Regions from separate parts of the Staphylococcus sp. M0911 genome, predicted to be linked through region 1. Evidence: riboswitches for the same ligand, from Rfam matches in the RefSeq annotation. Region 1 holds a riboswitch; each other region holds the start of a gene.
What was found. A riboswitch is a leader RNA that binds a small molecule or an ion and turns the genes downstream of it on or off. The one in region 1 is predicted to bind thiamine pyrophosphate.

Region 1 (10,576 bases):
AGGATTATCATAATGCAATTGGACATGTGAGATACGCTACTTCTGGTAACAAAGGTATAGAAAATATTCAACCTTTCTTATATCACTTTTATGATATGAGTGTTGCGATTTGCCATAATGGAAATCTGATTAATGCGCAATCTTTAAGACAAAATCTTGAAAAACATGGTGCGATTTTCCATTCGTCATCTGATACTGAAGTGATTATGCATTTAATTCGTAGAAGTAAAGCACCTACATTTGAAGAAGCTTTAAAAGAAAGTTTACGTCAAATTAAAGGTGGATTCACATTCGCAGTGTTAACTAAAGATGCATTATATGGTGCAGTTGATCCTAATGCTATTAGACCTTTAGTAGTCGGTAAAATGCAAGATAACACTTATATTCTAGCCAGTGAAACGTGCGCTATTGATGTTTTGGGAGCAGAGTTTGTACAAGATATTCATGCTGGTGAATATGTCATTATTAACGATGATGGTGTCCAAGTTAAATCATATACAAGACATACGAATACTGCAATTTCAGCAATGGAATATATCTATTTTGCCAGACCAGATTCTACGATTGCCGGAAAAAATGTTCATGCAGTTCGTAAAGCCTCTGGTAAACGTTTAGCACAAGAAAGTCCAGTAGAAGCTGACATGGTTATTGGTGTGCCTAATTCGTCGTTATCAGCAGCAAGCGGTTATGCCGAAGAGATAGGATTACCTTATGAAATGGGTCTTGTTAAAAATCAATACGTAGCGAGAACATTTATTCAACCGACACAACAACTTCGTGAACAGGGTGTACGTGTTAAATTGTCAGCGGTCAAAGATATTGTTGAAGGTCAGAATATTATCCTAGTCGATGATTCTATAGTTAGAGGAACAACATCTAAACGAATTGTGAAAATGTTGAAAGATTCAGGGGCCAATGAAGTCCACGTTAGAATTGCATCACCAGAATTTATGTTCCCAAGTTTCTATGGTATTGATGTATCAACAACTGCTGAATTAATATCAGCGAGTAAATCACCTGAAGAAATTTGTGAATATATAGGTGCTGATTCGCTTGCGTATCTTAGCGTAGATGGATTAATTGAATCGATTGGTTTAGATTATGATGCACCATATAGTGGTTTGTGTGTTGAGAGCTTCACTGGAGATTATCCAGCTGGATTGTTTGATTACGAAGAGAATTATAAAAAGCATTTAAGTGATCGTCAAAAAGCATATATTAATGAAAATAAACATTATTTTGATAGTGAGGGAAATATAAATGTCTAAAGCATACGAACAATCAGGTGTAGATATCCATGCAGGTTATGAAGCGGTAGAAAGAATGTCTAGTCATGTTAAACGTACGATGCGTAAGGAAGTTATCGGTGGTTTAGGTGGCTTTGGTGCCACATTTGATTTATCTCAACTCAATATGAAAGCCCCAGTATTAGTTTCAGGTACTGATGGTGTAGGTACCAAATTGAAATTAGCAATTGACCACGCTAAGCATGATTCAATAGGTATAGATGCGGTGGCCATGTGTGTGAATGATATTTTAACTACAGGTGCAGAGCCACTTTACTTTTTAGATTATATTGCAACGCATAAAGTAATTCCTGAAATCATTGAACAAATCGTTAAAGGTATCAGTGATGCTTGTGAAGAAACTAATACAGCTTTAATCGGTGGCGAAACTGCCGAAATGGGTGAAATGTATCATGAAGGTGAATATGATTTGGCCGGCTTTGCAGTTGGCGCTGTTGAGAAAGATGAATATATTGATGGTTCAGACGTGAAACCTGGTCAAATCATTATAGGTTTAGCATCTAACGGCATTCATTCCAATGGATACAGTCTAGTTAGACAACTCATTAAAAAGTCAGGTATAAACCTTAACGATACATTTGAGCAACATACTTATTTAGAGACATTTTTAGCACCAACCCAATTATATGTAAAACCAATATTAGAATTAAAAAAACATGTGTCAATAAAAGCTATGAACCATATTACTGGTGGTGGATTTTATGAAAATATTCCTCGTTCTTTACCAGACGGATTATCTGCAGACATAGATGCAAATGCGTTTCCGACACCAGCAATATTCGATTGGTTGCAGGAACAGGGTAATATTAGTACAGATGAAATGTATAACATATTTAACATGGGCATTGGTTTTACTGTTATTGTCGATGAACATGATAAAACTCAGACATTAGAAATATTAAAACAACAGAATGTGAATGCCTATGAAATCGGTCGAATTGTAGAAGATAGCCATAAACCGATTCGTATTCAGGGGGTATAAACGTGGTCAAAGTAGCAATCTTTGCATCAGGTTCTGGAAGTAACTTTGAAAACATCGCACGACATGTTCAACAAGGACATTTAGAGGACATTGATATTACTGCACTTTATACAGATCATCATGATGCTTATTGTGTTAATAGAGCAGAACAACTTGGTATACCAGTACATATCAATGAACCAAAACATTTTGATTCAAAATCTCATTATGAACAACATTTATTATCTTTACTTTCTGCAGAAGGGGTTCAGTGGATTGTATTGGCCGGTTATATGAGATTAATTGGGGAGGATATTTTAACAGCTTATCCTCATAAAATATTAAACATTCATCCATCATTATTGCCGAAATATAAGGGGATAGACGCAATTGGACAAGCATTTCGTAGCGGGGATTCAATAACAGGATCAACGGTACATTATGTTGATAGTGGTATGGATACGGGAGAAATTATTGAACAAAGAAAATGTGATATCAAAACGGACGATACTATTGAAATGTTAGAAGAGAGAGTCAAACAATTAGAGTACCAATTATATCCAAGCGTTATTGCGAAAATCATTCGATAGAGGAGTATAGCGAACAATGAAAAGAGCAATTTTAAGTGTTTCAAATAAAAACGGTATTGTAGAATTTGCGACATCTTTAAAGGAATTAGGTTATGAGCTTTATTCAACAGGTGGAACGAAACGTATTTTAGAAGAGGCACAAGTTGAAGTGAAATCTGTATCTGAATTAACACAATTTCCTGAAATTATGGATGGACGTGTTAAAACTTTACATCCAGCAGTACATGGTGGGATTTTAGCAGATAGAGATAAATCAGAACATTTGGATGAATTAAAAGAACAACACATTGATTTAATAGATTTAGTAGTCGTTAATTTATATCCATTCCAAAAAACAGTAGAAAATCCAGATGTTACAGAAATGGATGCGATTGAAAATATTGATATTGGTGGTCCGACAATGTTAAGAGCAGCTGCCAAGAATTTTAAACATGTGACAACCGTTGTACACCCTGCTGATTATAATGAAGTGATTAGTAGAATAAAAAATGACCAATTAGACGAAGAATACCGCAAATCACTTATGATTAAAGTATTTGAACATACAACTCAATATGATGAAGCTATTGTGAATTTCTTTAAAGGGAATAAAGAAACCTTACGCTATGGTGAGAACCCACAACAATCTGCTTACTTTGTAAGAACAACTGATGCTAAACATACAATTGCTGGAGCTAAACAATTACATGGTAAGCAACTTAGCTTCAATAATATTAAAGATGCTGATGCAGCACTTTCATTAGTTAAAAAATTTGAAGAGCCAACTACGATTGCCGTAAAACATATGAATCCATGTGGTGTAGGAATTGGAAATACAATTGAAGAGGCTTTCCAAAATGCTTTTGATGCAGATAATCAATCCATTTTTGGTGGAATTATTGCATTAAATCGACCAGTGACAGCGACGTTAGCTGAAACACTACATTCTATCTTTTTAGAAGTCGTTATCGCACCTCTATTTACGAAAGAGGCTTTAGATATTTTAACGAAAAAGAAAAATATTCGACTATTAGAAATAGATACAACAATTGATAATAGAGAACAAGAATTTGTGTCAGTATCTGGTGGCTATTTAGTACAGGATAAAGATAACTTTGAAGTAAGTCGTGATGAAATGACTGTTGCTACTGAAGTACAACCAACTGAAGCGCAATGGGAAGCAATGTTGTTAGGTTGGAAAGTGGTAGGTGCCGTTAAGAGTAATGCAGTAATATTAAGTAACGCTAAACAAACAGTAGGTATTGGTGCTGGTCAAATGAATCGCGTAGGTTCAGCCAAAATTGCATTGGAAAGAGCAATTGAAATTAATGATAATGTTGCATTAGTATCAGATGGCTTTTTCCCAATGGATGACACTGTAGAATTAGCTGCTCAAAATGGTATTAAAGCAATTATTCAACCTGGTGGATCAATTAAGGATCAAGATTCTATCGATATGGCAAATAAATATGGCATTACAATGGTAATGACAGGAATGCGACATTTTAAACACTAATCATAAGATGTTGAAGGGAGAAAAGTCATGAAAGTACTCGTTATTGGTGCAGGTGGACGTGAACATGTATTAGCCTATAAATTAAGTCAATCATCAATAGTAGACCAAGTTCATGTGATACCAGGCAATGAAGCAATGGTTAATGTGGCACAAATCCATACTAATATTAAAGAAAATGATCACGAAGCTATCTTAGACTTTGTCACTAATCATCAAATAGAATGGGTTGTAATTGGACCTGAACAACCATTGATAGATGGTTTACCTGATTTATTAAGAAACCATCAAATTAAAGTATTTGGCCCTAATCGCGATGCAGCACAAATTGAAGGCTCAAAGGCATTTGCTAAAAGAATAATGGCTAAATATGATATTCCTACTGCACAATATAAGGAAATTAATAATAAGGAAGAGGCATTAGTTTTCGTTGAAACATGTGACTTGCCAATCGTTATTAAAAAAGATGGTTTAGCTGCAGGTAAAGGTGTAGTGATTGCTACAAAAAGAGATGAAGCTAAAGAAGCAGTTCAACAAATGTTTGAAGAAAAATCAGGAACAATTGTATTTGAAGAATTTTTAGAAGGTGAAGAATTCTCTTTAATGACATTTGTTAATGGTAAGAGAGCTGTTCCATTTGATTGTATTGCTCAAGATCATAAACGTGCTTATGATTACGATAAAGGGCCAAATACAGGTGGTATGGGTGCATATTGTCCAGTACCTCATATTAGTAATGATATAATTGCTAGAACAAATGAGGAGATTGCTCAACCGATTGCAGATGCAATGGCTAAAGAAGGCCACCATTTCTTTGGACTATTATACATCGGTGCTATTTTGACTCAAGAAGGGCCGAAAGTCATAGAGTTTAATGCAAGATTTGGTGATCCAGAAGCACAAGTGTTATTGACAAGAATGAATAGCGATTTAATGCATCATATTGTTGCACTTGATAATGATGAGCCGATTCATTTTGAATGGAAGGATGAATCAGTGGTTGGTGTTATGTTGGCTTCTAAAGGCTATCCAGGTAATTACGAAAAAGGGCATCAAGTTAGTGGATTTGAACTAGACTCAAATTACTTTGTAAGTGGTTTGAAGAAGGATAATGACCAGTTTGTTAACAGTGGTGGACGCGTCATATTAGCTATAGGTGAAGGGCAAAATATAAAAGAAGCGCAAGCCGCTGCCTATAAACGTGTTAAAAAGATAAAGAGCAATCACTTGTTTTATAGAACAGACATAGGAAATAAAGCATTGAAATAAAAGAATAATTAAAGAGAACAGGACAGAAATAACATGTTACTAAAATTTATTTCCTTGTCCTGTTTCAACAAGGTTGACTATAATTGTAAAAACTTTATATTAGAGCATCTTTATAATTCATTACTTAGACGGTTGTAATTATGGACTTTAGCTCATGTATATTCCTATAGTTTATCTGAATATATAAGTTGATATACATGTGTAAGCCGTTCTAATTTCTATGAGAAAAAGAATGTGCCTACAGTGAACTACTATAATTATATGATTAAATCCTGAGACATTATTTTTGTCCCAGGATTTTTTATTTATATATGGAATGAATGGATAAAATACTTTATTCTAATCTACCTATTCGAACATCATGGATACCAGTTATTGGCAAGGTAGATGATAAATAATAAGAAAGTCCTATAATAATTAATAAACATATAATCAATATAATATCTTTGTATGAGAAAGGTGCATGATAATAATACGTTCTAGGGCCATCTTTAAAACCTTTAGACTCCATTGCAACAGATAGTTGATGTGCACGTCGTATGTTTTGACTTAATAACGGAATAATTAAATGTTTAAGTCTTTTGAACCCTCTATAATTAGATTTGTTTATCATTTGATATCTCATTTTTAAAGAACGACGTAATTGAATTAAAGAACTGATGATTAACGGTATCATTCTAATTGCGGCCATAAAGGCATAGGCAACTTTAGGCTTTACTTTTAAATGTTGCATTAGACTATAAAAAATCATGACTACTTGTGACGTTAATGCTATAAGAATACCAAACATCGACACTGTAATTGTACGAAGAGAAAGGTGAATACCTCTGACGATACTTTCCGTACTAATTTGAATGATGACAAATTTAAATAAAATGTGGTCACCATCACCGTATAAAATCATGAATAGTGATGACAATAGAGCAAAGAACGTGGTTGCTAGTATAAAAGCACCAGTAATTTTAAATTGCGTTCCGTTAAACATAAGTAAAAAGATAAACATGAGACAAACGATGTAAATCATAAAGTCAAAATTATGAATAAAAATAATAAAGAAAAATAGTAAAACGCCTAAAACGAGTTTAGTGATAATATTGACGTCATCCATAAAGGTGGGTCTAATTTTCCAATGTTCAAACATGTTGATCACCTTTGATTTCTGTTAAATATTGGTTTTCAATTATCCATTGACGTGTTGGATAGCGTTTAATAATCTCTGGATCATGTGTAACCATAATGATACTTTGCCCCTTAGATACTCTCTCTTGAAATAGTTTTATTAATTGAAATGTATTGTGGCTATCCAAACCAAATGTTGGTTCATCTAAAAGGATGATATCTGCATTTGAATTTAATGCCGTTGCTACACTTAACCTACGTTTTTGACCCATTGATAATTCGTAAGGATGTTGATTTTTAACATTGGTTAAGTCTAGTAAATCTAATAAGTCGAGGGTTTTAGATTCTGCAATAGATGAATCTAAATGGTTAAAATGAATCAATATTTCATCATAGACAGAGTTAGTGATAAATTGAAGTTCTGGATTCTGATACACAAGATACATGTGCTTTGCAGCATCTTTAATTTTACGCAATTCCTGACCTTGAAATGTCATTACGCCTTTATATTTGATTAATTGTAATATGGATTCTAATAATGAGGTTTTACCAGTACCATTTTGACCAGTTATCGTGATCCACTCACCTGAATGAATAGCTAATTGATCCACTTTGAATAAATCTTTCTTATTACGAATAACAGCACCATTTTCAAATTTAAATAATGGCGCTTCAGATGAGGGAGCCATATATTTTGGCTTAGGAGCGTAATGCCATGCATTTGGATGCCACACGCCGTATTCACTAAGTAAATGTTCATAATGCTTTAAAATATGATTTGGCGTATCATCAGCAATAATTTGTCCTTCATAGTTCATTAATAAAACTCTATCCACATGTTGCCAAATATGTTCGACCTTATGTTCGACTATAAGTACTGTTTGGTCTTTCCAGAGCTTGATTAAACGTTGCCATAAATCTGATGTCGCATTAACATCTAACATTGCAGTGGGTTCATCTAAAAATAGCGTATCTGCTTGTTGTAATATGGTTTCAACTATAGCTAATTTTTGCTTCATACCGCCACTTAATTGATTGATTTGTGTATTTTCGTTTACATTTAAATTTACTGATGCTAATGCTTGGCTGATGGCTTCATCCATATCTTGTCTTGGCACTTGTCTGTTCTCTAAAACAAAGGCAAGTTCTTCATAAACTTTAGGCATACAAAATTGTGAATCCGGATCTTGGAAGATAACTCCATTATGCTGATTGATTTGCAATTCGTCATATTTCATAGGTAATTCTATTAAATTGGGTACAATACCACTTAATACATTTAAAAGTGTACTTTTACCAGAACCGGACGGTCCTAGTAAAAGTACTTTTTCTTTATCTTTAATTTCTATATTTAGATTATCAAAAATTTTTCGATATCCATTAGGATATTTCAAACGTAAATTTGTAACTTTCAACACTTTTAAGTCCCCTTATAATGTATCGTAATCATCTTTAGAAGCGGGTCTGAATACTTTAGTTACACCAGTTTGATCCAATGCTTTAACCAATAAATAAGATAATAAACCAGCAATGATAATGCCACTAATCGCACGGAAAACAATGAATAAAATTAAGTTCCATCCAGCAACTTCATTTAAATAACCATAAAAATAGTCGACTGGGAATGAAATAAGTGCAGTCACTAATCCCGCAAGCATAGCTACCATGACTGAACGAGACTGGTATTTGAATATAGCAAAGACAATCTCACAAGCTAAACCTTGTAGTAGGGCATAGATGATTGTAGGTATATCAAATTTACCCATCACAATTGTTTCACCGGCACCTGCAGCAAACTCAGCAAGTAAGGCGATACCTGGCTTAGGAATAATTAAATAACAAACAATCGCAGCCATAAACCATACACCATATGTTAATTGTTCAAGGTGTAAACCAGCGACTTGTGCAACATTATAAAATAGCCACCATAAGTTATAAATAATGGCAAAAATGACAGAGATAAGTACTGTTACTAATATCTCAGAAAGCTTTAAACCTTTTGACATAAAAACATCCTCCTAAAAAAACGCACAACCATCTCTAGGAAAGTTGTGCGTAAAACATAAGAATATGATTCAACATACGATTATCATCTTTGTTAATTACACTTTCCTACGCTAGTATCTAGCTAGATCAGGTTCAAAGGGTTTGAGGGTTAACCTCATCTCAGTTCAAAACACCCCTAGTGCGTTTATTATTTTAATTTGTCTTTAATGTATGATTTTTCATGTGGATTGTCAAGTTAATAAAATATATAATAAATTAATATTTTTATATGATGTGTGCTTATGAAAGCTCTAAGTCAGTCAATACGTAGTATTAAATATAAAATAGCACAAAGATAATTTAAAATTTCAAATCATCTTTGTGCTATTATTTTTTGTATTTATGTCCCAAATTCATCGTTATTATAGAATATTGGATGATCTAATCGTTAAATAGTCAATTAGTAATTAATTTAATGCGTCATCAATATCTTTTTTAGTTTGTTCTGTATCATTTGTTTTTTCTTCTTTTTGTTCTTTTAATTTCTCTTCTGCTTCTTTGGCTTTTTCAGCTGATTTTTTTGCAAATTCTTCGTTACTCATAATAAATCCACCCCTAATTGTGTTTTATTGTTTACATACACCTTTTACCCAGTTATGCTAATAATAAACTTTTCTAGGTCTATAGACGTATTTAATGATTTATTAAAGACAAGAATAAGTTCTTCATATATAATAACTTTTGAGGTGAATAGTATGTCTTTTCTTAAGAAACACACCGAGATTATATTTAGTTATATCATCGGTATCGTTTCACTTTTCACAGGACTCATTATATTAATTAACTTACCGCTTATTAAACAATTAAATGGAGATAAGAAGGTAAATACACATGTGTATAATATATGGGAATTCCTGAACGCATTTTTCGCTGAAATAATTAAAGTGATGAGTAGATTTATCGGGGGTTTCCCAATTGTAAGTGCCATAATTATTATATTATTTGGTATCTTTGTAATGTTACTAGGTCATACGTTATTTAGAACAATTAAGTATGATTATGATATTTCAATTTTCTTCTTAGTCATAGGGATAATGTATTTCTTAATTACTCTAGTTCTTATGATGCAAGTATATGGGTTCTTTGGTATCGTATTTATTATTCCGTTCATCATACATATCGGTTATATTGTATATAAAGATGAATTGAATAGTGATAATCGAAAGAGTCATTATATGTGGATTATCGTATCATATGGTATCAGTTACCTTATTACGCAAATTGCATTACATGGTCGTATAGATGCTAATGAAATTGAATCTATTGACATCTTAAGTGTTAATACATTCTTTATTATTATGTGGTTATTAGGACAAATGTCAATTTGGAACTTCTTGTTCTTAAGACGTGCGCTACCGCTTACGAAACAAGAATTAGGTGAAGAAGAACCTGAATTATCAAGAACAAGTAAAGGTAATGTCTCGAATCAAACTAAAGTTCACTTAAAACAACTACAAGATAAGACAACAGAATATGCACGTAAAACAAGAAGAAGTGTTGATTTAGAAAAAATTAGAGTTAAAAGGGATAAATTTAAAGAAAAAGTAAAAAATATTGTTGATATCCAAGAAGATGATATTCCACATTGGATGAGAAAGCCAAAATGGATAAAACCAATGTATGTTGAAATTTTCTGTGGTGTAGTTATTTTCTTCTTTACATTTTTAGAATTTAACAACAGAAACGCATTGTTCTTATCTGGAGAATGGGAATTATCACAAACGCAATATGTGATAGAATGGGTAACATTATTGTTACTTTTATTTATTATCATAGTTTATATTGCTACAAC
Region 2 (10,576 bases), 1.1 Mb from region 1:
AAATTGTTTAGCTATTTGATTTTCAGTCAATAGCGTTTCTGCTTGAATATCACCTTTAATAATCCCTAATCTTATTTCTGCAGCTATCGCCTCACCTGTAGTTAAATGTCGCTTCCATTGTTCTGGATAGCCATATGTCATAGCTCACACCGCACTTTCATTTGTCGTTCTATACTTGTATACAAGTATATTAATACATGACGTACATTTTTGCAAACGCTTACTTTTATTCAAACCATAAAAAAGCCTCGATTATTTAAGTAATCGAAGCTTTAACAGGCGGACTAAATTATGAAGATTGAGCTGGTGTTTCAATACAATAATGGATTTCATGACAATTGGGAATACATTTTGCAAATAGCATACGTAATTATTCTTGAATCCATTGTTTGATATGATCTACAACACCTAATTCTTGGTCTGACTTTGTTTCTAATACACTTGGAAAATCAAGATGGCCAATTCCTTCATATACGATTTCTTTTGTTGTGCCACCATAAGCTTTGAATTGTTCTAACGTAGCTAATGAATCTGTATATGGAATAATTTGATCCTCTTTACCAGACATGAATAGTATTTTCGGAAATGTTTCTATGTCTTCAATATCTGGTAGGTAATCAGCATTAATCGTATACAAGATATCTGTGATAATTGTCTTGATTGGTGCGACGAATTGAAATAGTTCAATCGCATTTTCTTTTTGCGCAAAAATGGTTTTATCGAGTATGTATTGTGGTAAATTTTTCACTGCATTAATTTCATCCTTTAAAATATCTCGCTTACTATCTGACGTAAATAAGCGTGCTAACATACTACCATCTGGTGTGATTTTTGCAGCACTGTTTAGGTAAATCAAATGAGAAATGGGCAGTGTATTAAATTTCAATAAACGTGTAGCAATCATACCACCCATAGAGTAACCAACTACTTTTATTTCTGACAAATGTTGTTCCGTCACTATTTGACTTAATACATCATAAACGCGCTCTGAATAATCATCTAATGTGTGGTTATCTCTTTCAATTTCAGAACTCTTACCTCTACTAGGGCAGTTGATAAATATCAGTTTGTATTCTCTCATGTATGGTTCAAACATAGTCATAATTTTATATGTAAGTAATGCACCATGAATAAAGACAATAACCTCTTTGGAATTAGGATTACCTGCATATATCACTTCACTTTGCTCATTTTCATAATTATTTAATTGGTATAGTTGTGTTTTAAAATTTTGCTTATTCATCTTAACCCTCTAATTCTAAAAATCATATTATATATATTAAATATTTTATCATATTACTTTAATTAAAATCCTTTTTACATAAAAATAAGTAGTAAGTCGTCATGTTTTAGTAAATTGGCGACCTACTACTTTATTCACCTTTCTTTAAGGGTGACGTTAATCATCCTTAGATATTTCGGTATGAATCTGTTGCATCTTACTTTCTACATCGGTAATCTCTGTTGCACATTGTTCTAATAGTCCTTTATATTTTTCAGTATTGGCATTATTTTTATAACGTATTTTATGTTCTAGACTCGCCCACATGTCCATACCAATGGTTCTAATTTGAATTTCTACTGGAATAATTTCTACAGAATCTGCTAAGAATACTGGAATCGATACCACAATATGTAAGCTGCGATAACCATTTTCTTTAGGATGTTCAATATAATCTTTGCGCTTAATTAATTTGACGTCTTCCTGTTTTAATAACATCTCTTCAATAACATAAATATCATCCATATAATTACATATCACTCTAATACCAGCGATATCCATAATGTGATCTCTAGCACTTTGTGCACTAATGTCTAAACCTTTCCGTTTAAGTTTCTTAACTAAACTCCCCATCTCTTTAACACGTCGTTCCATATGGTGTATGGGATTATGTTTATATCTATGATTGAAATTATCATCTAAAATGCTTAACTTAGTACTTATTTCTTTAAGTGCGGATGAATAAATGTGATCGAGTTCAACAAATCCTACTAAAATATCAAATGCCTCATCACCATTTTGAATAGCACTTAAACTATTTTTAAATTCGTATCTCAAGTCTTCAAGGTATAATGATGGTTTTCTCTCTACATACATATGATTTCCTCCATCTCTTTTATCCCCTTCATTATATCGAAGTTCAATGAGAATAAGAAACAATTGCATTCCCTACTTTAGTCGTAAACAATAAATCAGGCTATCCCTGATATAGAGATAGCCTGATTAGTCATTTATTCATCTTTTTGATGTTCCACTACTTTAGTATCTTTGTTATCTGCAATGTGTTGCGCACGTTTTATTGCATCTTTTTTATACTTAAATGTTTCAGATGCTTGTTTTGCATCTTCTGTTTTTACTTTCCACTCACCATCTTCGAAATATACATGAACTGGCTTTTCATTTAATTCCGGTTGGGCTGACTTGTCTTGTTGATGCTGTGTGATATGTTTATTTTTAAGTTCTTCTAGTTCGTCTTCAGATGCTTGTTTATACCATTTTTCAGCTTGTTGCGTAGCTATTGGAATCACATCTGACTCCTTATAGCCATCTTTTAGCATAGCATTAGCAATATCAATTGCTTTTTTTCGTTCTAATTTGTCTAAATTCTTTAGGCTTTGAGGATAATCTTCCATAGTCCAAGGCATTGCATTTCATCTCCTAGTTAATGCGTGTGATAGTTATCTTTACCACTCTTTTCAACTATTCAATCACCATGACCGGACTCTGACGTTAGACAACCCTCAGACTGACTAATCATTCGCAAACTTAAGCAAATGCTAGTGTTTCACTTGCATCTTTACGTTCTTTTTGACTATTATTTTGAATCTTCATTAAGCCTGACTTAATATAATTATATTGTGGTAAATCGGTTAAATCTTTCACTTCTAAATGAGAGTGTAATTCAAAATGCTTAGCAATATTTTCAAAGATAGCTAAGTATTCGCCCATTTGTTGATCGTCAATTCTTGTTCGATTTTTATCATTTAAGGCTCTACTTAACATAAAACTAATTTCTTCTAAGGCGAATATACTTGGGTAGTAATATTGAATGACTGATTTATTACTAAACAATTCACCGTTTGCTGCGTTATACATTTGTGTCATATTGTTTAATCTTACTGATAAGATTAGATTTAAATGTTTTTCTTGTTCCTCATTTTTATATTCATTGCTGGAGAATAAATAATGGAAAAATTTCGCTTCTTGTCTCACAACATCTGCTATGGTGTTCGGTAATAATGCGGATGCCGTACGTTGTCCTAGTATAAATAAACCAAGTAATGCAATGGCAACCCCCATAGCCACGTCAACAATACGCGGGAAGGCAATGGATATGGATAAGTTTTGTGATGCCAAACCATTCAATAAGATAACTTGTATCGTAATAAATATAACTGCAAATGTATAGTTAACACCGACAAATGCTTCTGTCATCATCGCACCGAAGCCCATTAATATCACTGCTAATGGTGCTGGTACCGTGAAGGCTAAAATACCTGACAGTACTACTACACCCAGTAACGTACCTAAACTTCTGGCCATACCTCGTTCTAATGTGTGAATCGTTGATGTTCCTAATAATAAAGTATGTGCAGAAAGCGGAATCCAATATGCTTTATCAAATCCAAAGAATAAAGCTACAAAGATAGCCACTGCAATGATTACTGTATATCGTAATGTGTTTCTAAACACGAGTGAATCTAACGTTAAATTTTGTATAATACGCTTGCTATATAGAGGTTTACGGATGTTTGCCTCATGTTCTAAATGTTCAGAATCTGCGTGAGCAATTTCGTCAATTTTTAATATATGACTGATTAAGTTTTCAAATTCTGGACTTACATCTACTTCTTTTTTCCATGTTTGATGGTTACTAGATGGATGACGTATCTTATCAATGATAAAATCTAACATTTCAATCAGTTCATTTGGTAATGGGCGTGTGCCCTTTTCATTTAATTCGAGTAATTCTGAGTAAATACCTTGTGCTGACGTATGTAGTAATAGTAACTTTTGAAATCTTGTACTTAACTTACCATTACTAGAAGATGATGTGATGAGTAATTTGTCAGATGCTTTAAAGGCAGATACTGCAGATGTAGCCACTTTCTTAAATTCTTCTGGCTCATTGTAATTTTTCATTAAATCTTGAATTACTTTAAAGTCCGAATTAATGGCACTGTCTTCAGTTCTTTCTTTTTTCATATATACGGTTAGGATTACGACTAATGTTGCAAATGCACCACCAATAAGAATACCAAGACCTCTCACTAATGCTTGATCAGGTGCAATGGGTAAGTTCATTGGTAAACAAAATGTCACGATGAAGAATGTTGATGATGGGCCAGCAATTTTTAATGCTGTGAATATATAAAATGGCACCACCGTTACAACTAGTAGTAAAATACCAAAAATGAGTGGTTGGGCAGCTGTCAATGTCCCTAATATCATACAAACTGCGAAAGCTAACGAACAAAGTACCACCGTTCTAATCATAGATTGTGGCGATCCTTTAAAAACATAAATATGCGCTAAAGTACCAGTAGCAATAAGTAAACCAAATGAGAAAAATCCAAAATAATAACCTAATAACGCAGGTATAATCATTAGTAAACCTTGTCTGATCCCTTTAAACGTATCAATCTTAGATCGATTAAAATAAAATACTGTCTTTAAGAAACTCTTCAAAACATGCTCTCCTTTCTATTTTTATTATTTGAACATAAATAAGAGAACGGAAAGGTTCTCATTTCAATTTTGAAATCAGCTTTATTCCGCTCTCTATGGCGTTAATTTATCGGATGTATTGCTTGCAATTCATCAAAACACAAAAACTATTATAACACTTTTCTTTTTGTTTGATGACTAATTCCCTTTATACCGATATAAATATTTATTTGACTTGTTGAGCCACTTCAATCACTGGTGCTTCTACGACAAAGTTACCAATTTCATTTTTGAACATTTGTAAATGTTCAGACTCATTATGTGATTTAATAGCCGCTTCATCTACATAGTTCTCCACTACGATAAATGTATTTCTATCTTGCACATCTTCATAATGGCTATAGAATAATACGCCTTCCTCTTTTCTTGATTCGGAAACTAAATGTTCCATAAGTTTTAAATATTCATCACGTTTTTCTTCTGATATTTTTATTTTTGCATTAATTATCATCATTCGAATCACACCTTCCTATACAATAATTATGCACTTATTAAAATATAAAAAGCAATAAATGAGTTTGACACAAGGTATTGAAACCTTATTTATACTCATTTATTGCTTGGATTTAAAACCAACAAACTATTTAACTGATTGATGTTCATCTATGACTAATGGTTGATCTGGTTTAACGAAGAACCACATGATAATCGCTAATATTGCTGGAATAATTAATAATTGGAACGTCATACTCCAACCAAGTTGTTCAACAAATGCACCTGCTAAAAATGGACTTGTTAAAGCACCAATGTTCCCCCATAAGTTCATCCAACCTGATACTGTACCAGAGAAGTTACGACCTAAGTCTGTCGCTGCTGCCCAACTCATACCCATAGACATACCGACGCCACCTAAACCAAGAGATAACCAGAATATAGTAACATATAAGTTTTCAGTATGTACTGCAAAAAAGATTGATATTGAAAAGACTACAAATCCAAGAATCGCAATTACGCCACGCGCGACGAAACGAGATTTACCAGTATTTAAAATCTTATCTGAAATCGCGCCACCAGATAAAATTAAGAAGAACATTAATAACCATGGCAATGAGCTGATTGACATATCTTTGAAATCAACATGGTATTGTTCTGTTAAATATGTTGGTAACCAAATTAAGAATAATGTAATAACGAATTGTACTACAAAGTACTGAATCGCAATGGCATAAAAACTAAAGTGTGTTAAGAAACGTTTCCAAGGTGGTAATGATTTATCAGTATCTACAATGTCTCTATGTTCAGTAATAAATCGTTTTTCGGCTTCATTGACCATTTTGTGTTGTTCAGGTAAGTCTTTAGCAATAATCGCCCAAAGTACTGCCATCACAATGCCGACTGCACCAAAAATATAAAAGACAGCTTGCCAATTAAATGCATTAACAATTGCAATCGTGACAATCGGTGCTAATACAGGACCAAAATATGAACCTGCTAATAACGCACTTGATGCTCTTCCTTTTTCATTTTTAGCAAACCAATAAGAATTGAACACTGCATTAGACGGATACATAGGTGCTTCTCCCACACCAAATAAAAATCTAACAAAATATAATAAACCATGATGCTTAATCATACCTGTGAGAATTGTGAAAGCACTCCACCATACTAAAGCAATCGTAATCATCTTACGAGGTCCAAATTTCTCTGCTAACATCCCTGAAGGTACTTGCATTAACGCATAACCTAATGAGAAAAATGACGCTAATAAACCAAATTGTGTTTTTGTTAAATGTAAATCTTCCATCATTGGTACTGCAATATATGAGATATTAGATCTATCCATATAGGCTATAACGCCAATGAGAAAGAATGCAATCGCAAAAAACCAACGAACGTTACTTCTTTTTTTATTCATTTCTTTTCCTACTTCCCATAATGATATGTTGTTTCTATGTGTTGTCGTTAAGTTTCAGAAATTCCTAATGATGACTGTTTAACTTCTAATCACACATCTATTAAATTCTTGTAGCGCTACAATTTTTATTATAATAGCACGAAATGGAAACGGTTACAATATAAAATTAAAAAAATATTCACAATTTATTCAATAAAAATTAACAATACTTACATTTAATTTTCACTATTTAAATAAGCGATTCAATTTCATTTACATCTTCATCTAAATTGATTATTTACATGTACTTATTTTTCATTAAAAGCTAATTATAGATGGTTGCCATGTTTGATACCGACACTAAAAAATAGTAAACTGTATGTAAATTGAAAGCGCTATTCCATCAATACAATTTAATAATAAACCCACTGGAAGTGCCTTTGTTTAAGGCTGAGAGTAAAGATGTGACTTTATAATTCCTAGAACCTGATCCAGTTTGTACTGGCGTAGGGAAGTGGCATAGCTATGAATTTAAAGTACTCATTAGCAATTTAACGCTATTTCCCTACTATGTGGAAATAGCGTTTTTTTTGTTGAGGTGATGTATATATTTATTGCGATAACTTATTATAAAGAACTGTCATTACAGGATTTAAAGCATTTTATGACTATAGAGCCGGCCATTGATGGCTTACTCTTTAGAACGCCTATGTCTACTTTGGCGTTACAACGATTTATTACACGACTCATTGCAGTAGGATTTCCCAAAGATAAAATAATGATTCACAGTAATCTTAACTTACTCAAAGCTTTAAATTTGCAGTGTATTCATTTTAAAGAAAATGACAAACGCGCATTTTTAATAAAACAACAATATCCTGAGTTAATCGTCGGTATGTCAACGCATAATATTGAAATGGTTAAGCAATGTCATGCATATCAATTAGATTATGTCTTTTTCGGTCATATATTCTCTACGTCGTCGCACCCAGGTGAACCACCACGAACAAATCAAGAGATTCATGACGTACTCAAGATTGATATGCCTATTTATGCTATAGGCGGTATTTCCCCATCTACCATTTCACAATTACCTACAGGATTTGATGGTCTATGTGCAATTTCATTTTTTATGACCTCTACTGTTAGTGACATTAACTCTTTAAAAAGGAAGTGGCATTCTCATGCATGATGTTCTTATTATTGGTTCCGGTGTTATAGGTATGTCGATAGCTCGACAACTTAGTCAATCACATTTAGATATTGCTATTGTAGACCGAGATATACCAGGTATGCATGCCTCTTATAAAGCCGGTGGCATGTTAGGCGCTCAAAATGAGTTCACAACTGATAGTGAATTATTTCAATTAGCAGTAGCGTCTAGGTCATTATTCCCAGAATTAAGTGATGCCCTCTATCATGAAACTGGTATTGATATTGAATTTCAACAATCTGGATTAATTAAAATGGCATCATCAACCAAAGACGTAAAGTGGTTAACTCAACAATATGCCTTTCTTAAATCAAAAGATCCAAGCGTTGAGTTACTCTCAGATGATGAACTATTTAACCTTTCAAATGGTCATGTCGAACCAACTGACTTAGCCATATATATTCCAAAGGATGGTCAAATCAATGCCAATCACTATACTAAAGCTTTATTACAATCAATAATTCAGCGCGATGTTCATCGTTATTATCAAACAGAAGTAAAACACATTCATCACAATAATGGTTTTTACACAGTTACAACAAATAATGGTGATATTCACGCTAAAAAAGTAATTGTGGCAGGTGGTGCTTGGTCTACTCAGCTATTAAAAGATTACGCTATACCAAGACAAGTGATTGGTGTTAAAGGTGAGGTATTATTAGTTGAACAACCTTCACTTAAATTAAATCATACTGTGTTCATGACAAATGGCTGCTATATAGTTCCAAAGGAAAAACATCGCTACTTAATTGGAGCGACAAGTGAATTCAATAATTATAGTGTTGGTAATAGTGACGCAGGTATTTCATGGTTACTCAAACATGCTCAACAATGTATACCTGAGCTATCGCATAGTCATATTCTTAAACAATGGTCAGGCGTAAGACCTTACACAGAATATGAATTACCTATCATGGATCAAATTGATGACGGCTTATTTATCATCACTGGTCATTATCGAAACGGTATACTGTTATCCCCTATTATCGGTCAAGATATTGCCAATTGGTTATTATCAGGAATTAAACCAACAAGCTATTCAGCATTTAGTTTATCAAGGAGTGAGCAAAATGAAGTGTATCATTAACGGAGATTTATTTACTTTTGAACATGAAGATTCGATTACACGCATATTAGAATCCTTAGAATTAGACCCTCAGCGTGTAGTAGTTGAACATAATCAATCTTTAATTAAGCAAGACGATTTTGACAATCAAATAGTCAGAGAAGATGATCGTTTAGAATTATTAGAATTTGTAGGAGGCGGATAAAATGTTAAAAATAGGTCAATTAGAATTGAAATCTCGTTTATTATTAGGTACTGGTAAATTCGAGAATGAACAAACGCAATCCGAAGCAATTAAAGCAGCTGAAACAAATGTATTAACATTTGCAGTAAGACGTATGAATTTATATGATAAAAATCTTCCAAACCCACTAGCTAATGTGAACTTAAAAGATTTCATTACATTTCCTAACACTGCAGGTGCTAAAACTGCTGATGAAGCCATCCGTATCGCAGAAATTGCAAATCACGCTGGTGTATGCGACATGATTAAAGTTGAAGTCATTGGTGATGATGAAACCTTATTACCTGACCCGTTTGAAACGTATGAAGCTTGTAAAGTGCTATTAGAAAAAGGGTATATCGTCTGTCCTTATATCTCTAATGATCTTGTATTAGCTAAAAAGTTAGAAGCATTAGGTGTCCATGCGGTGATGCCATTAGCATCACCCATTGGTACAGGTAGGGGTATTAATAATCCACTTAATTTAAGTTACATTATTCAAAATGCTGACGTCCCTGTCATTGTAGATGCCGGTATTGGTTCTCCTAAGGATGCCTGTCAAGCAATGGAATTGGGTGCTGATGCAATATTATTAAATACTGCTATCTCTGCAGCTAAAGATCCTGTCAAAATGGCCGAAGCTATGAAATTAGGTATTCAAGCCGGTAGATTGTCATATGAAGCTGGTCGTATTCCCGTAAAATATACAGCACAAGCATCAAGTCCTACAGAAGGCTTAGGCTTCTTATAATGTCACGTTATGAAAGACAAACACGCTTTCAACCTTTTGGAGAAACAGGACAGGCTCAATTAGAACAAACCAAAATCATGGTACTTGGTGCTGGTGCATTAGGCAGTCATATAATAGACCAATTAGCACGCATGGGCGCGCATCAACTAGCAGTCGTTGATATGGATATTGTGGAATTATCCAATTTACACCGCCAAACTTTGTATGATGAGCAAGATGCACAACATATGACATCTAAAGTTGAGGCACTTAAACAGAAAGTCTTTAACATTAATCAACATGTACATTTAAAGGCTTATCATCAAGAATTGTTATCTACAAATATCGAAGATATCATTAAAGACTTTCAACCAGACATTATTTTAGACGGTATGGATCATTTTAAAATACGTTATTTAATTAATGAAGTGTGCCATAAATTAAATATTCCTTGGATTTATGGTGCAGCTGTCGGTAGCAAAGGCACCATTTATGGCATTGATTTTACTGGTCCTTGCCTTAAATGTTTATTACAACAAGTACCTCAAACTGGTGAAAGTTGTGCTATCAATGGTGTTTTGCCTCCTATCATTTCGATTGTAGCGAGTTACGAAGTAGCTGAAGCTATACGTTATATTAGTGGATACGGATTTTCCCAACAATTAATTACATTGGATGCTTTTAATATACAACATCAATCATTAAATATAAGTCAATTAAAGGATGATCAATGTCCTGTATGTCATTTCCAACAATATGAGGTATTAAATACTAAACAGAA
Region 3 (10,576 bases), 910 kb from region 1:
ACTAAAAAGGTTCTTCCATTATCTCAAGAAGATTCAAGTCAAGGTCATGGTCATATGTCTACATATGAATTTGAACCTGATAAAGAATCTATCTTAAGTGTTATCTTACCGCAATATGTAGAAAGCTTAATATACGGTACGATATTAGACGCTAAGGCAAGTGAACATGCTTCACGTATGACAGCAATGAAAAATGCGTCTGATAATGCTATAGAACTTATTGATGACTTATCATTAGAATATAACAGAGCTAGACAAGCAGCTATCACGCAACAAATCACTGAAATTGTTGGTGGTTCAGCAGCACTTGAATAAAATTAAAAGGAGGAAAATAGCATGGGAATTGGCCGTGTAACTCAAGTTATGGGTCCTGTCATTGATGTTCGTTTTGAACATAACGAAGTCCCTGATATTAATAATGCCCTTATTATTGAAGTTCCAAAAGAAGACGGAACGTTAAACTTAACATTAGAAGTTGCACTACAATTAGGTGATGATGTTGTACGTACAATTGCAATGGATTCAACTGATGGTGTTCAAAGAGGCATGGATGTTAAAGACACAGGTAAAGATATTAGTGTACCTGTTGGCGATGAAACGCTTGGAAGAGTATTTAATGTACTAGGTGAAACAATTGACTTAGAAGAGAAAATTGATGATTCAGTACGTCGTGATCCAATCCATAGACAATCACCAGGTTTCGATGAATTATCTACTGAAGTAGAAATTCTTGAAACAGGTATTAAAGTAGTAGACTTATTAGCACCATACGTTAAAGGTGGTAAAGTTGGACTATTTGGTGGTGCCGGTGTAGGTAAAACCGTTTTAATTCAAGAATTAATTAACAATATTGCACAAGAACATGGTGGTATTTCAGTATTCGCGGGTGTAGGTGAACGTACTCGTGAAGGTAATGATTTATACTATGAAATGAGTGATAGTGGTGTAATTAAGAAAACAGCGATGGTATTCGGACAAATGAATGAACCACCTGGTGCACGTATGCGTGTAGCTTTATCTGGTTTAACTATGGCTGAATACTTCCGTGATGAACAAGGGCAAGACGTACTTTTATTCATCGATAATATTTTCAGATTTACACAAGCTGGTTCTGAGGTATCTGCATTACTTGGTCGTATGCCTTCAGCGGTTGGTTATCAACCAACATTAGCAACTGAAATGGGTCAATTACAAGAACGTATTACATCTACAAATAAAGGTTCTGTAACATCTATCCAAGCAGTATTCGTACCTGCCGATGACTATACTGACCCAGCTCCAGCAACTGCCTTTGCACACTTAGACTCAACTACAAACTTAGAGCGTAAGTTAACTGAAATGGGTATTTATCCGGCAGTAGACCCATTAGCATCAACTTCTAGAGCATTAGAACCATCTATTGTTGGTCAAGAGCATTATGAAGTTGCTCGTGGCGTTCAATCTACATTACAAAAATATAGAGAATTACAAGATATCATTGCAATTCTTGGTATGGATGAATTATCTGAAGAAGATAGACAAACTGTAGAACGTGCACGTAGAATTCAATTCTTCTTATCACAAAACTTCCACGTGGCAGAACAGTTCACTGGACAAAAAGGATCTTACGTTCCTGTTAAAACAACTGTAGCGGACTTTAAAGATATCTTAGAAGGTAAATATGATCATATTCCGGAAGATGCATTCCGCTTAGTAGGTAGCATGCAAGACGTTATTGCGAAAGCTAAAGACATGGGTGTTGAAGTCTAATAATTAGGAGGTATGGATAATGAATACATTAAGCCTAAATATTGTCACTCCTAATGGTTCTGTCTATGAACGAGATGATGTAGAACTAGCTGTTTTACAAACTACAGCTGGCGAAATGGGTGTGATGAATGGACACATTCCAACCGTTTCTGCATTAAAGACTGGCTATGTCAAAGTAAATTTTCATAATGGAAATGAATATATAGCAGTTAGTGATGGGTTTGTAGAAGTTAGACAACATCAACTATCAATTATTGTCCAAACAGCTGAAACTGCTACTGAAATTGATGTTGAAAGAGCTAAATTAGCTAAATCAAGAGCAGAATCGCATTTAGATAATGATGATGATAATAGTGACATTAATAGAGCCAAAAGAGCGTTAGAACGAGCAAATAACCGTTTACGTGTGGCTGAACTTAAATAAATGATAAAAGGCTTGGAAATTGACCAGATGTGGTGTTTCCAAGCCTTTTACTATACATATAAATCTTCCATTATTTGCAGTTAATTGTAGTATCATTATTAACTTTTTTCATGTACAATGTTATACAGTAATCAATTCTAAGGAGTTAACTATGGATTATCTTGGACAGTTTGCAATCATACATTTGGTATTACATGTGATATGTATATGTATTGCATATTGGGCATTAAATGCAATTCGTCTAGACCAATTTTTTAAAAAAGGTTATGCTACACAAGTTCAAATTTGTATGATATTTATAGCTATCATGTTGGGAACGAGTGTGAGTAATTTCATAATTGATTTATTACAGTTTTCCACTCAATTAAAATATATAATGAAATAGTGCGTTTTTGGTTTTTTCATATTGAAAAACGGATATAATATATTAATGAATAATAGATTTTATATAGTAGGGAAATGTAAATAACTAGGAGATTTAAGTGGAGGATTTAAGATGGATAAAATAGTAATTAATGGTGGTAACCAATTAAAAGGCGAAGTTAAAGTAGAAGGTGCTAAAAATGCAGTTTTACCTGTATTAACAGCTTCACTATTAGCTTCTAAAGGTACAAGTAAATTAGTTAATGTACCTGCATTAAGTGACGTAGAAACAATTAATAATGTATTATCAACATTAAATGCAGATGTTACATATAAAAAAGATGAAAATGCAGTTGTAGTAGATGCTACAAAAACTTTAAATGAAGAGGCACCGTATGAATATGTAAGTAAGATGCGTGCAAGTATTTTAGTTATGGGTCCTTTATTGGCACGTTTAGGACATGCAATAGTAGCATTACCAGGTGGTTGTGCGATTGGAAGTCGTCCAATTGAGCAACATATCAAAGGTTTTGAGGCACTAGGAGCTGAAATACATTTAGAAAATGGAAACATTTATGCAAATGCAAAAGATGGTTTAAAAGGTGCTTCAATTCATTTGGACTTCCCAAGTGTAGGTGGAACTCAAAACTTAATTATGGCAGCGTCATTAGCATCCGGTAAAACAGTATTAGAAAATGCTGCTAAAGAACCTGAAATTGTTGATTTAGCTAATTATATAAATGAAATGGGCGGAAAAATTACGGGTGCTGGAACCGACACTATTACAATCCACGGTGTTGAATATTTAACAGGTGTAGAGCATTCTATTATTCCAGATAGAATTGAAGCGGGTACTTTACTTATCGCTGGTGCAATTACACGAGGAGATATTTTTGTTCGTGGTGCTATTAAAGAACATATGTCTAGCTTAGTTTATAAGTTAGAAGAAATGGGCGTCAAATTAGATTATCAAGAAGATGGTATTCGTGTATCTGCTGAAGGAGATTTAAAACCTGTAGACGTAAAAACATTACCGCACCCTGGTTTCCCTACAGATATGCAATCTCAAATGATGGCATTATTATTAACTGCCAATGGCCATAAAGTAATTACAGAAACAGTTTTTGAAAACAGATTTATGCATGTTGCAGAGTTCCGTAGAATGAACGCTAATATCGACGTTGAAGGTAGAAGTGCTAAAATCGAAGGTAAGAGTGATTTACAAGGTGCACAAGTCAAAGCAACTGATTTAAGAGCGGCAGCGGCACTAATATTAGCTGGTTTAGTAGCTGAAGGTACAACTCAAGTTACTGAATTAAAACATTTAGATAGAGGTTATGTAGATTTGCATGGTAAATTAAAATCATTAGGTGCTAATATCGAACGTATTAATGATTAATTTAAAGTATTAACTTTTGTTCAAACTTGGAGGGTTAAACATCATGGAAACAATTTTCGATTATAATCAAATCAAACAAATCATACCACATAGACAACCATTTTTACTGATAGATAGAGTTGTAGAATACGAAGAAGGTAAACGTTGTGTGGGATTAAAACAAGTTTCAGGTAATGAACCATTCTTCCAAGGGCATTTTCCAGATTATGCTGTAATGCCTGGTGTATTAATTACAGAAGCATTGGCCCAAACTGGTGCAGTGGCTATGTTAAATAGTGAAGAAAATAAAGGTAAGATTGCGCTTTTTGCAGGTATAGATAAATGTCGTTTTAAAAGACAAGTAACTCCTGGTGATACACTTATGTTAGAAGTAGAAATAACAAAAATTAAAGGACCAATTGGTAAAGGTACTGCTAAAGCAACAGTAGATGGTCAATTAGCATGTAGTTGTGAATTAACTTTTGCAATTCAAGATGCTAAGTAAAACAAAACCTACACTCATGTTCAAACATGAGTGTAGGTTTTTGAATTTACCTCTCGAATTTTTCATCTTTAAGTTTAGGCTTAGATTGCATCATACGGTTAAATGTTTTCTTTAGTTCTTCACCAGTTAGCCCATCATCTACTAATTCTTCTAGTAAGCTTTCTGCGTAGACTTGTCTAAGGGTATAAATATGACATTCGAATACTATTGACATAGTCTTTTCAAACTGAGTTACACTTTTTACAGTAGCATCAAATAATGCTGGATCATTGGCAGGTCTTGTTATGACTACACGTATATCTAACAATTGATCACTATCCATATAATCTTTAAATGTATGATAGTGTTCATTAGAAATGACAATTTCTAAAAGCCATCCTGTTCCACTACCTTCCTTATTTATAATCACGCCATCTTCTAATTCATATTCGGTTACACCGCCATTTTCACTTACAATTTGAAAACGTACAGCTTTAAATGTCTTCATTAAGTCCACATCCCATTTATTTATATATTTACAAAAAGTGATTTATTATTAATCAACTGATTTAAATATTGATTATTTTCTTTAAATATATCAAATATGAAGGGTGAATAGCTATATATTTCGATAAAATAGCTTTTTGACAGTATAAAGAGATGTGATTATTATATAACTTAAGAGGAGGTGACACATGTTAAATAAAATAGTTTTAGTTGGTAGACTTACAAAGGATGCCCAAATTTATGAAAAGGAGGAAGGTAGTAAAGTAGCAACATTTTGCGTTGCTACGGAAAGAAATTATAAAGATCAGAATAATGATATCGCATGCGATTATCTATATTGCAAAGCCTTTGGGAAAACAGCTACGAATATTGAAAAGTTTACATCTCAAGGATCTTTAGTAGGTATTACTGGCCAAATGCGATCACGTAAGTATGAAAAAGATAATCAGACACATTTTGTAACTGAAGTTTATGTAGAAACAATTAAATTTATGTCCTCTAAGACAAAAGAATCCAATATCCTCTCTAATGAATATAATGAAGCACAAAATGAATGCTTCATATAGGTTAGACAGCCATTAATTATTCAATAACTCCCAATTATTTATACTTTTATCCTATCTTAATATAAATTATCATCTTTCAATTATACTCAAGCGACCTTTTTTAATTTTTTTAAATAGAAAAAGGTCGTTTTTGTATCCATATTTTACTTTAAAAATGACATATTTGCGTCAGAATTATCTGATAGATTTCATTAGATAGGGTGTTTTTTTAGTTGGTAAATAGTTTGACTTAGTTATATGTTTATTAAAAGGTATATTGTTATACATTTTTTAATAATTGAATTTATGTGTTACATTTGCTATTGTAATAATTGAAAATGATTAAAAATAGAACTACTAGGGGCGCCTATAAAGGCTGAGATGAATTTAATTCAGACCCTTAAAACCTGATTTGGTTAGTACCAACGGAGGAAAGTAGTGTAACATATTAACGGTATTAGGTCGTGCCTTAATTTTGCTACTTTCCAGTTTGGAAAGTAGTTTTTTTATTTCAAGGAGGAAATTTTATGAGTTTTTCTAAAGATTTAAGAGTGGCAGCAGAACCTATTATTGAGGATATTTATAATGATGGTTTCATACAAGATTTATTACATGGTGAATTATCTAAACAAGCGGTAAGACAATATCTACGTGCAGATGCATCTTACTTAAAAGAGTTTGCTAATCTATATGCACTATTAATTCCTAAAGTGCATAATATGGATGACGTTAAATTTTTAGTGGAACAGATTGAATTTTTATTAGAAGGAGAAGTAGAAGCACATGAAATTTTAGCTTCATTCATAAATGAACCATATCATGAGATTGTTAAAGAAAAAGTATGGCCACCAAGTGGTGATCATTATATTAAGCATATGTACTATAATGCCTATGCACATGAAAATGCAGCATATACGATTGCAGCAATGGCACCATGTCCATATGTATATGCGGTAATTGGTAAAAGAGCGATAAAAGACAATCAACTTAATAAAGATTCAATTACGTCTAATTGGTTTGAATTTTATAGTACAGAAATGGATGCACTAGTAAATTTATTTGATGAATTAATGGATCGTTTAACAGAGAATTGTACTTAAGAAGAAAAAGAAGAGATTAAGGAGAATTTCTTACAAAGTACTATTCATGAAAGAAACTTTTTCAATATGGCCTACGTAGATGAAAAATGGAATTTTAGAGGTGACAAATATGAATAAACCTAAAATTGCTTTAACTATTGCAGGTACTGATCCAACTGGCGGTGCTGGAGTAATGGCTGATTTGAAGTCATTTCATTCTTGCGGCGTTTATGGAATGGCAGCAATAACGAGTATTGTCGCTCAAAATACGATGGGCGTAGAACATATTCATAATCTAGAGACATCATGGGTTAAAGAACAATTGGATAGTGTATTTAATGATGAACTTCCTCATGCAATTAAGACAGGGATGATTGCTACAGAAGAGACGATGCAATTAATCAAAAGTTATTTAGAAGATTATCCTACAATTCCATACGTGATTGATCCTGTTATGCTAGCCAAAAGTGGGGATTCGTTGATGGATGATCAAACCAAACAAAAGTTGCAAAGTACATTATTACCTTTAGCTGATGTTGTTACACCTAATATTCCAGAAGTGGAAGAAATCACTGGTATAAAGATTGATACTGAAGAAAACATTCGAAAAGCAGGAGATATATTTATCAATGACATTGGCAGCAAAGGTGTAGTCATTAAAGGTGGACATTCTGCCGACTTAAATAATGCTAAAGATTTTTTATTTACAAAAGATGGCGTATACACATTTGAAGATGAACGATTTGATACTAAACATACTCATGGAACAGGTTGTACATTTTCAGCTGTCATTGCTGCTGAATTAGCTAAAGGTCGTAGTATTTATGAAGCAGTTGAAAAAGCTAAAACATTTATTTCTTTGAGTATCAAATATACCCCTGAGATTGGTAAAGGTCGTGGCCCAGTCAATCATTTTGCGTATCTAAAGAAAGTAGGTTTAGATGATGAATAATTTAGAAAAGCTTAGAAATGAGAATCCTTTAATTGTTTGTTATACGAACGATGTAGTTAAGAATTTTACTGCAAATGGTCTATTAAGTATTGGTGCAAGTCCGGCAATGAGCGAGGCACCAGAAGAGGCTGAAGATTTTTATCAAGTTGCAAGTGGATTACTAATTAATATTGGTACGCTTACGCATAATAATGAAGCAGATTTAATTAAGATAGGTAAAATTGCAAATCAACTTGGTACACCAATTGTTTTTGATCCTGTCGCAGTAGGAGCGTCACAATATAGAAAAGATTTTTGTAAAAACTTTTTAAGTGAAGTAAAAGTTGCAGTGATTAAAGGGAACGCTTCAGAAATATTGACACTCATTGATACCAATACAACAATGAAGGGGACTGATGGAGATAGTTCACTAAATGCAATAGAAATTGCCAAGAAAGCTCATCAAAAATATCACACTGCAATTGTAGTCACAGGTAAAGAAGATATCGTAGTTCAAGATGGCAAAGTGACTCAACTTTCAAATGGTTCTCCTATGTCTGCTAAAATTACAGGTGCTGGTTGCCTATTAGGTGGAATTATTACTAGTTTCTTATTTAGAAATAATCAACCTCAACAAGAAACACTTGTAGAAGCGGTTAGTTTTTATAATATAGCTGGTGAAATTGCTGAAAACGCAGATCATGTCAAAGGTCCTGGCTCATTTTTACCAGAATTACTAGATCAAATGTATTTATTGGATTATCAAACCTTTGAAAAATATGTTAGAAAAGAAGAGGTTGAATAAATGTCATTTAAAGCAACAGATTTAAAAATATATTTTATATGTGGCACCCAAGATATACCTGAACACCAAACTATTCAAGGTATCCTAACACAAGCTTTAGAAGCTGGCATTACGATGTTTCAATTTAGAGAAAAAGGTGATAAAGCTTTAACTGGCTCGAAGAAAGAAAAATTAGCTAAAGAATTACAAGCTCTATGTCAATCATATGATGTACCATTTATTGTTAACGATGATGTCTCATTAGCCAAGAGCATTAATGCTGATGGTATACATGTTGGTCAAGATGATGAAGATGTTCGAGCTTTTGCAAATGATTTTCAAGAAAAGATTATCGGTCTAAGTGTTGGAAATTTAAATGAGTATGAAAAATCAGATCTCACTAATGTTGATTACATCGGAGTTGGACCAATGTTTGAAACACCATCTAAAAGTGATGCTAGTGCTCCAGTAGGTCCAGATATGATTACACAGTTAAGACAAAAAATGGGTGATTTTCCTATGGTTGCTATTGGAGGTATTAATGAGGAGAATGTGCCCCTCATTGCAAATGCAGGTGTTGATGGCATTTCAGTGATTTCAGCAATTAGCAAAAGTAATAATATTGACAACACTGTTAATGAATTCAAGAAATATTTCAATTAATCTTTAATTTTTCCACTTTTTGTTTTATCCTAGAGTATGAGTATGATAGAATAAATCCTATGTGAATATTACAATAGAGGTGGAAAAATGAAGAAAAAAGCGTTGCTACCTTTGTTTTTAGGTTTAATGGTCTTTTTAGCAGGCTGTGATTATTCAAAACCTGGAGCTCGTAGTGGATTTTTCTATAATACGTTCGTTGATCCAATGAAACACTTATTACAGTGGTTGGGTAACGATGTTTTACACAATGATTATGGTTTAGCTATTATCATTTTAGTATTTGTTATTCGTCTTGTGTTACTTCCATTCATGTTATCAAACTACAAAAATAGTCATATGATGCGTGAAAAAATGAAAGTTGCTAAACCTGAAGTAGATGGTATTCAGGAAAAGGTTAAACGTGCACGTACTCAAGAAGAGAAAATGGCTGCTAACCAAGAATTAATGGAAGTTTATAAAAAATATGATATGAATCCAATGAAGAGCATGTTGGGTTGTTTACCGATGCTAATTCAAATGCCTATTATCATGGGGTTATACTTTGTACTTAAGGACAAGTTAGTTAATGGCTTATCTGTACACCCTCATTTTTTATGGTTTAATTTAACTAAACCAGATATTTGGATTACAATTATTGCAGGTGTGCTTTACTTTATACAAGCATATGTTTCAAGTAAAACGATGCCTCAAGAACAACGTCAAATGGGTTATATGATGATGATTGTATCACCTATTATGATTATTTGGATTGCGTTAAGTTCAGCATCAGCATTAGGTTTATATTGGTCAGTCAGTGCAGCATTCTTAGTTGTACAAACACATTTTGCTAATATGTACTATTCTAAACTTGCTAAAAAAGAAGTTGAACCATTACTTGAAAAATTTGATCAAGACGGTAAGTCATCAAATAAAAAAGGTAAAAATACTCAAGTCGTATCTAAGAAAAATAAAAAATAATTTAATTAAACCAGCAAATCATTGATTTGCTGGTTTTTCTTATATATAGTGCCATTCGTCAAAAAACTGGGAAACGAATGACTTCATAAATTCATGACGTTGTGCTGCAATATGCTTAGCAGTTTGAGTATGCATTAAATCTTTAAGTTTAAATAATTTTTCATAAAAGTGTTTTATAGCAGAAGGTGGTAATTGTGTTAGAGTTGATTCACTAAAATCATTAGGCATTATTGTTTCCGTCCACATTGGTTCATTGAAATAACCTGCAAATTGAAATGTTCTAGCAATACCAATAGCACCAATGGCATCTAGACGGTCGGCATCTCTGACAATTTGACCTTCAGTTGATAATTCAATATAGTTGTTTGAACCATTCTTATAACTCATATTCTCAATAATATGTATAACATGAGTTTGATCATCTTCAGATAATTCAATTTCTCTTAAAAACTCTATTAATTTAGCTTTAGCCTGTTGTTCATTTACTAATTTAGGGTCAATCGTATCGTGTAGTATACTAGAGAGTTCAATGATAAATGAATGTTCAAAACCTTCTTTCTTAGCAATATACTTTGCTAATGCGTGTACACGACTAACATGTTCAACATCATGACCACTATAATCATTTTTATGAAATGCTTGCATATATCTGAAAGCCATTTGAATGCGTTCTTCATTTTTCATTTCTATTCATCCCTTCAAAACGAAAACC

Region 2: it holds a riboswitch for thiamine pyrophosphate, as region 1 does, so the genes downstream of both, ssp1_RS01985 (thiamine phosphate synthase) here and ssp1_RS08385 (ECF transporter S component) in region 1, are expected to answer to the same signal.
Region 3: it holds a riboswitch for thiamine pyrophosphate, as region 1 does, so the genes downstream of both, tenA (thiaminase II) here and ssp1_RS08385 (ECF transporter S component) in region 1, are expected to answer to the same signal.

Annotation. Positions count from the first base shown of each region.
Region 1 is NZ_CP022881.1:1,737,516-1,748,091, reverse strand. Features, by position in the region: gene purF (amidophosphoribosyltransferase) at 1-1,268, shown strand, start outside; gene purM (phosphoribosylformylglycinamidine cyclo-ligase) at 1,261-2,289, shown strand; gene purN (phosphoribosylglycinamide formyltransferase) at 2,292-2,858, shown strand; gene purH (bifunctional phosphoribosylaminoimidazolecarboxamide formyltransferase/IMP cyclohydrolase) at 2,875-4,353, shown strand; gene purD (phosphoribosylamine--glycine ligase) at 4,381-5,619, shown strand; gene ssp1_RS08395 (energy-coupling factor transporter transmembrane component T family protein) at 5,954-6,760, opposite strand; gene ssp1_RS08390 (ABC transporter ATP-binding protein) at 6,753-8,156, opposite strand; gene ssp1_RS08385 (ECF transporter S component) at 8,169-8,744, opposite strand; TPP riboswitch at 8,831-8,932, opposite strand; gene graF (glycopeptide resistance-associated protein GraF) at 9,192-9,326, opposite strand; gene auxA (lipoteichoic acid stability factor AuxA) at 9,480-10,576, shown strand, end outside.
Region 2 is NZ_CP022881.1:433,268-443,843, reverse strand. Features, by position in the region: gene ssp1_RS02020 (GntR family transcriptional regulator) at 1-141, opposite strand, end outside; gene ssp1_RS02015 (alpha/beta fold hydrolase) at 371-1,243, opposite strand; gene ssp1_RS02010 (GTP pyrophosphokinase) at 1,400-2,098, opposite strand; gene ssp1_RS02005 (DUF2188 domain-containing protein) at 2,233-2,646, opposite strand; gene ssp1_RS02000 (FUSC family protein) at 2,768-4,690, opposite strand; gene ssp1_RS01995 (putative quinol monooxygenase) at 4,896-5,183, opposite strand; gene ssp1_RS01990 (pyruvate MFS transporter) at 5,310-6,584, opposite strand; TPP riboswitch at 6,984-7,093, shown strand; gene ssp1_RS01985 (thiamine phosphate synthase) at 7,165-7,755, shown strand; gene thiO (glycine oxidase ThiO) at 7,748-8,863, shown strand; gene thiS (sulfur carrier protein ThiS) at 8,847-9,047, shown strand; gene ssp1_RS01970 (thiazole synthase) at 9,049-9,816, shown strand; gene ssp1_RS01965 (HesA/MoeB/ThiF family protein) at 9,816-10,576, shown strand, end outside.
Region 3 is NZ_CP022881.1:824,213-834,788, forward strand. Features, by position in the region: gene atpG (ATP synthase F1 subunit gamma) at 1-315, shown strand, start outside; gene atpD (F0F1 ATP synthase subunit beta) at 337-1,749, shown strand; gene ssp1_RS03980 (F0F1 ATP synthase subunit epsilon) at 1,769-2,173, shown strand; gene ssp1_RS03985 (DUF1146 family protein) at 2,325-2,558, shown strand; gene murA (UDP-N-acetylglucosamine 1-carboxyvinyltransferase) at 2,670-3,935, shown strand; gene fabZ (3-hydroxyacyl-ACP dehydratase FabZ) at 3,979-4,419, shown strand; gene ssp1_RS04000 (YwpF-like family protein) at 4,466-4,906, opposite strand; gene ssp1_RS04005 (single-stranded DNA-binding protein) at 5,094-5,471, shown strand; TPP riboswitch at 5,800-5,901, shown strand; partial or broken gene tenA (thiaminase II) at 5,978-6,667, shown strand; gene thiD (bifunctional hydroxymethylpyrimidine kinase/phosphomethylpyrimidine kinase) at 6,660-7,481, shown strand; gene thiM (hydroxyethylthiazole kinase) at 7,474-8,265, shown strand; gene thiE (thiamine phosphate synthase) at 8,266-8,907, shown strand; gene yidC (membrane protein insertase YidC) at 8,995-9,864, shown strand; gene ssp1_RS04035 (HD domain-containing protein) at 9,904-10,548, opposite strand.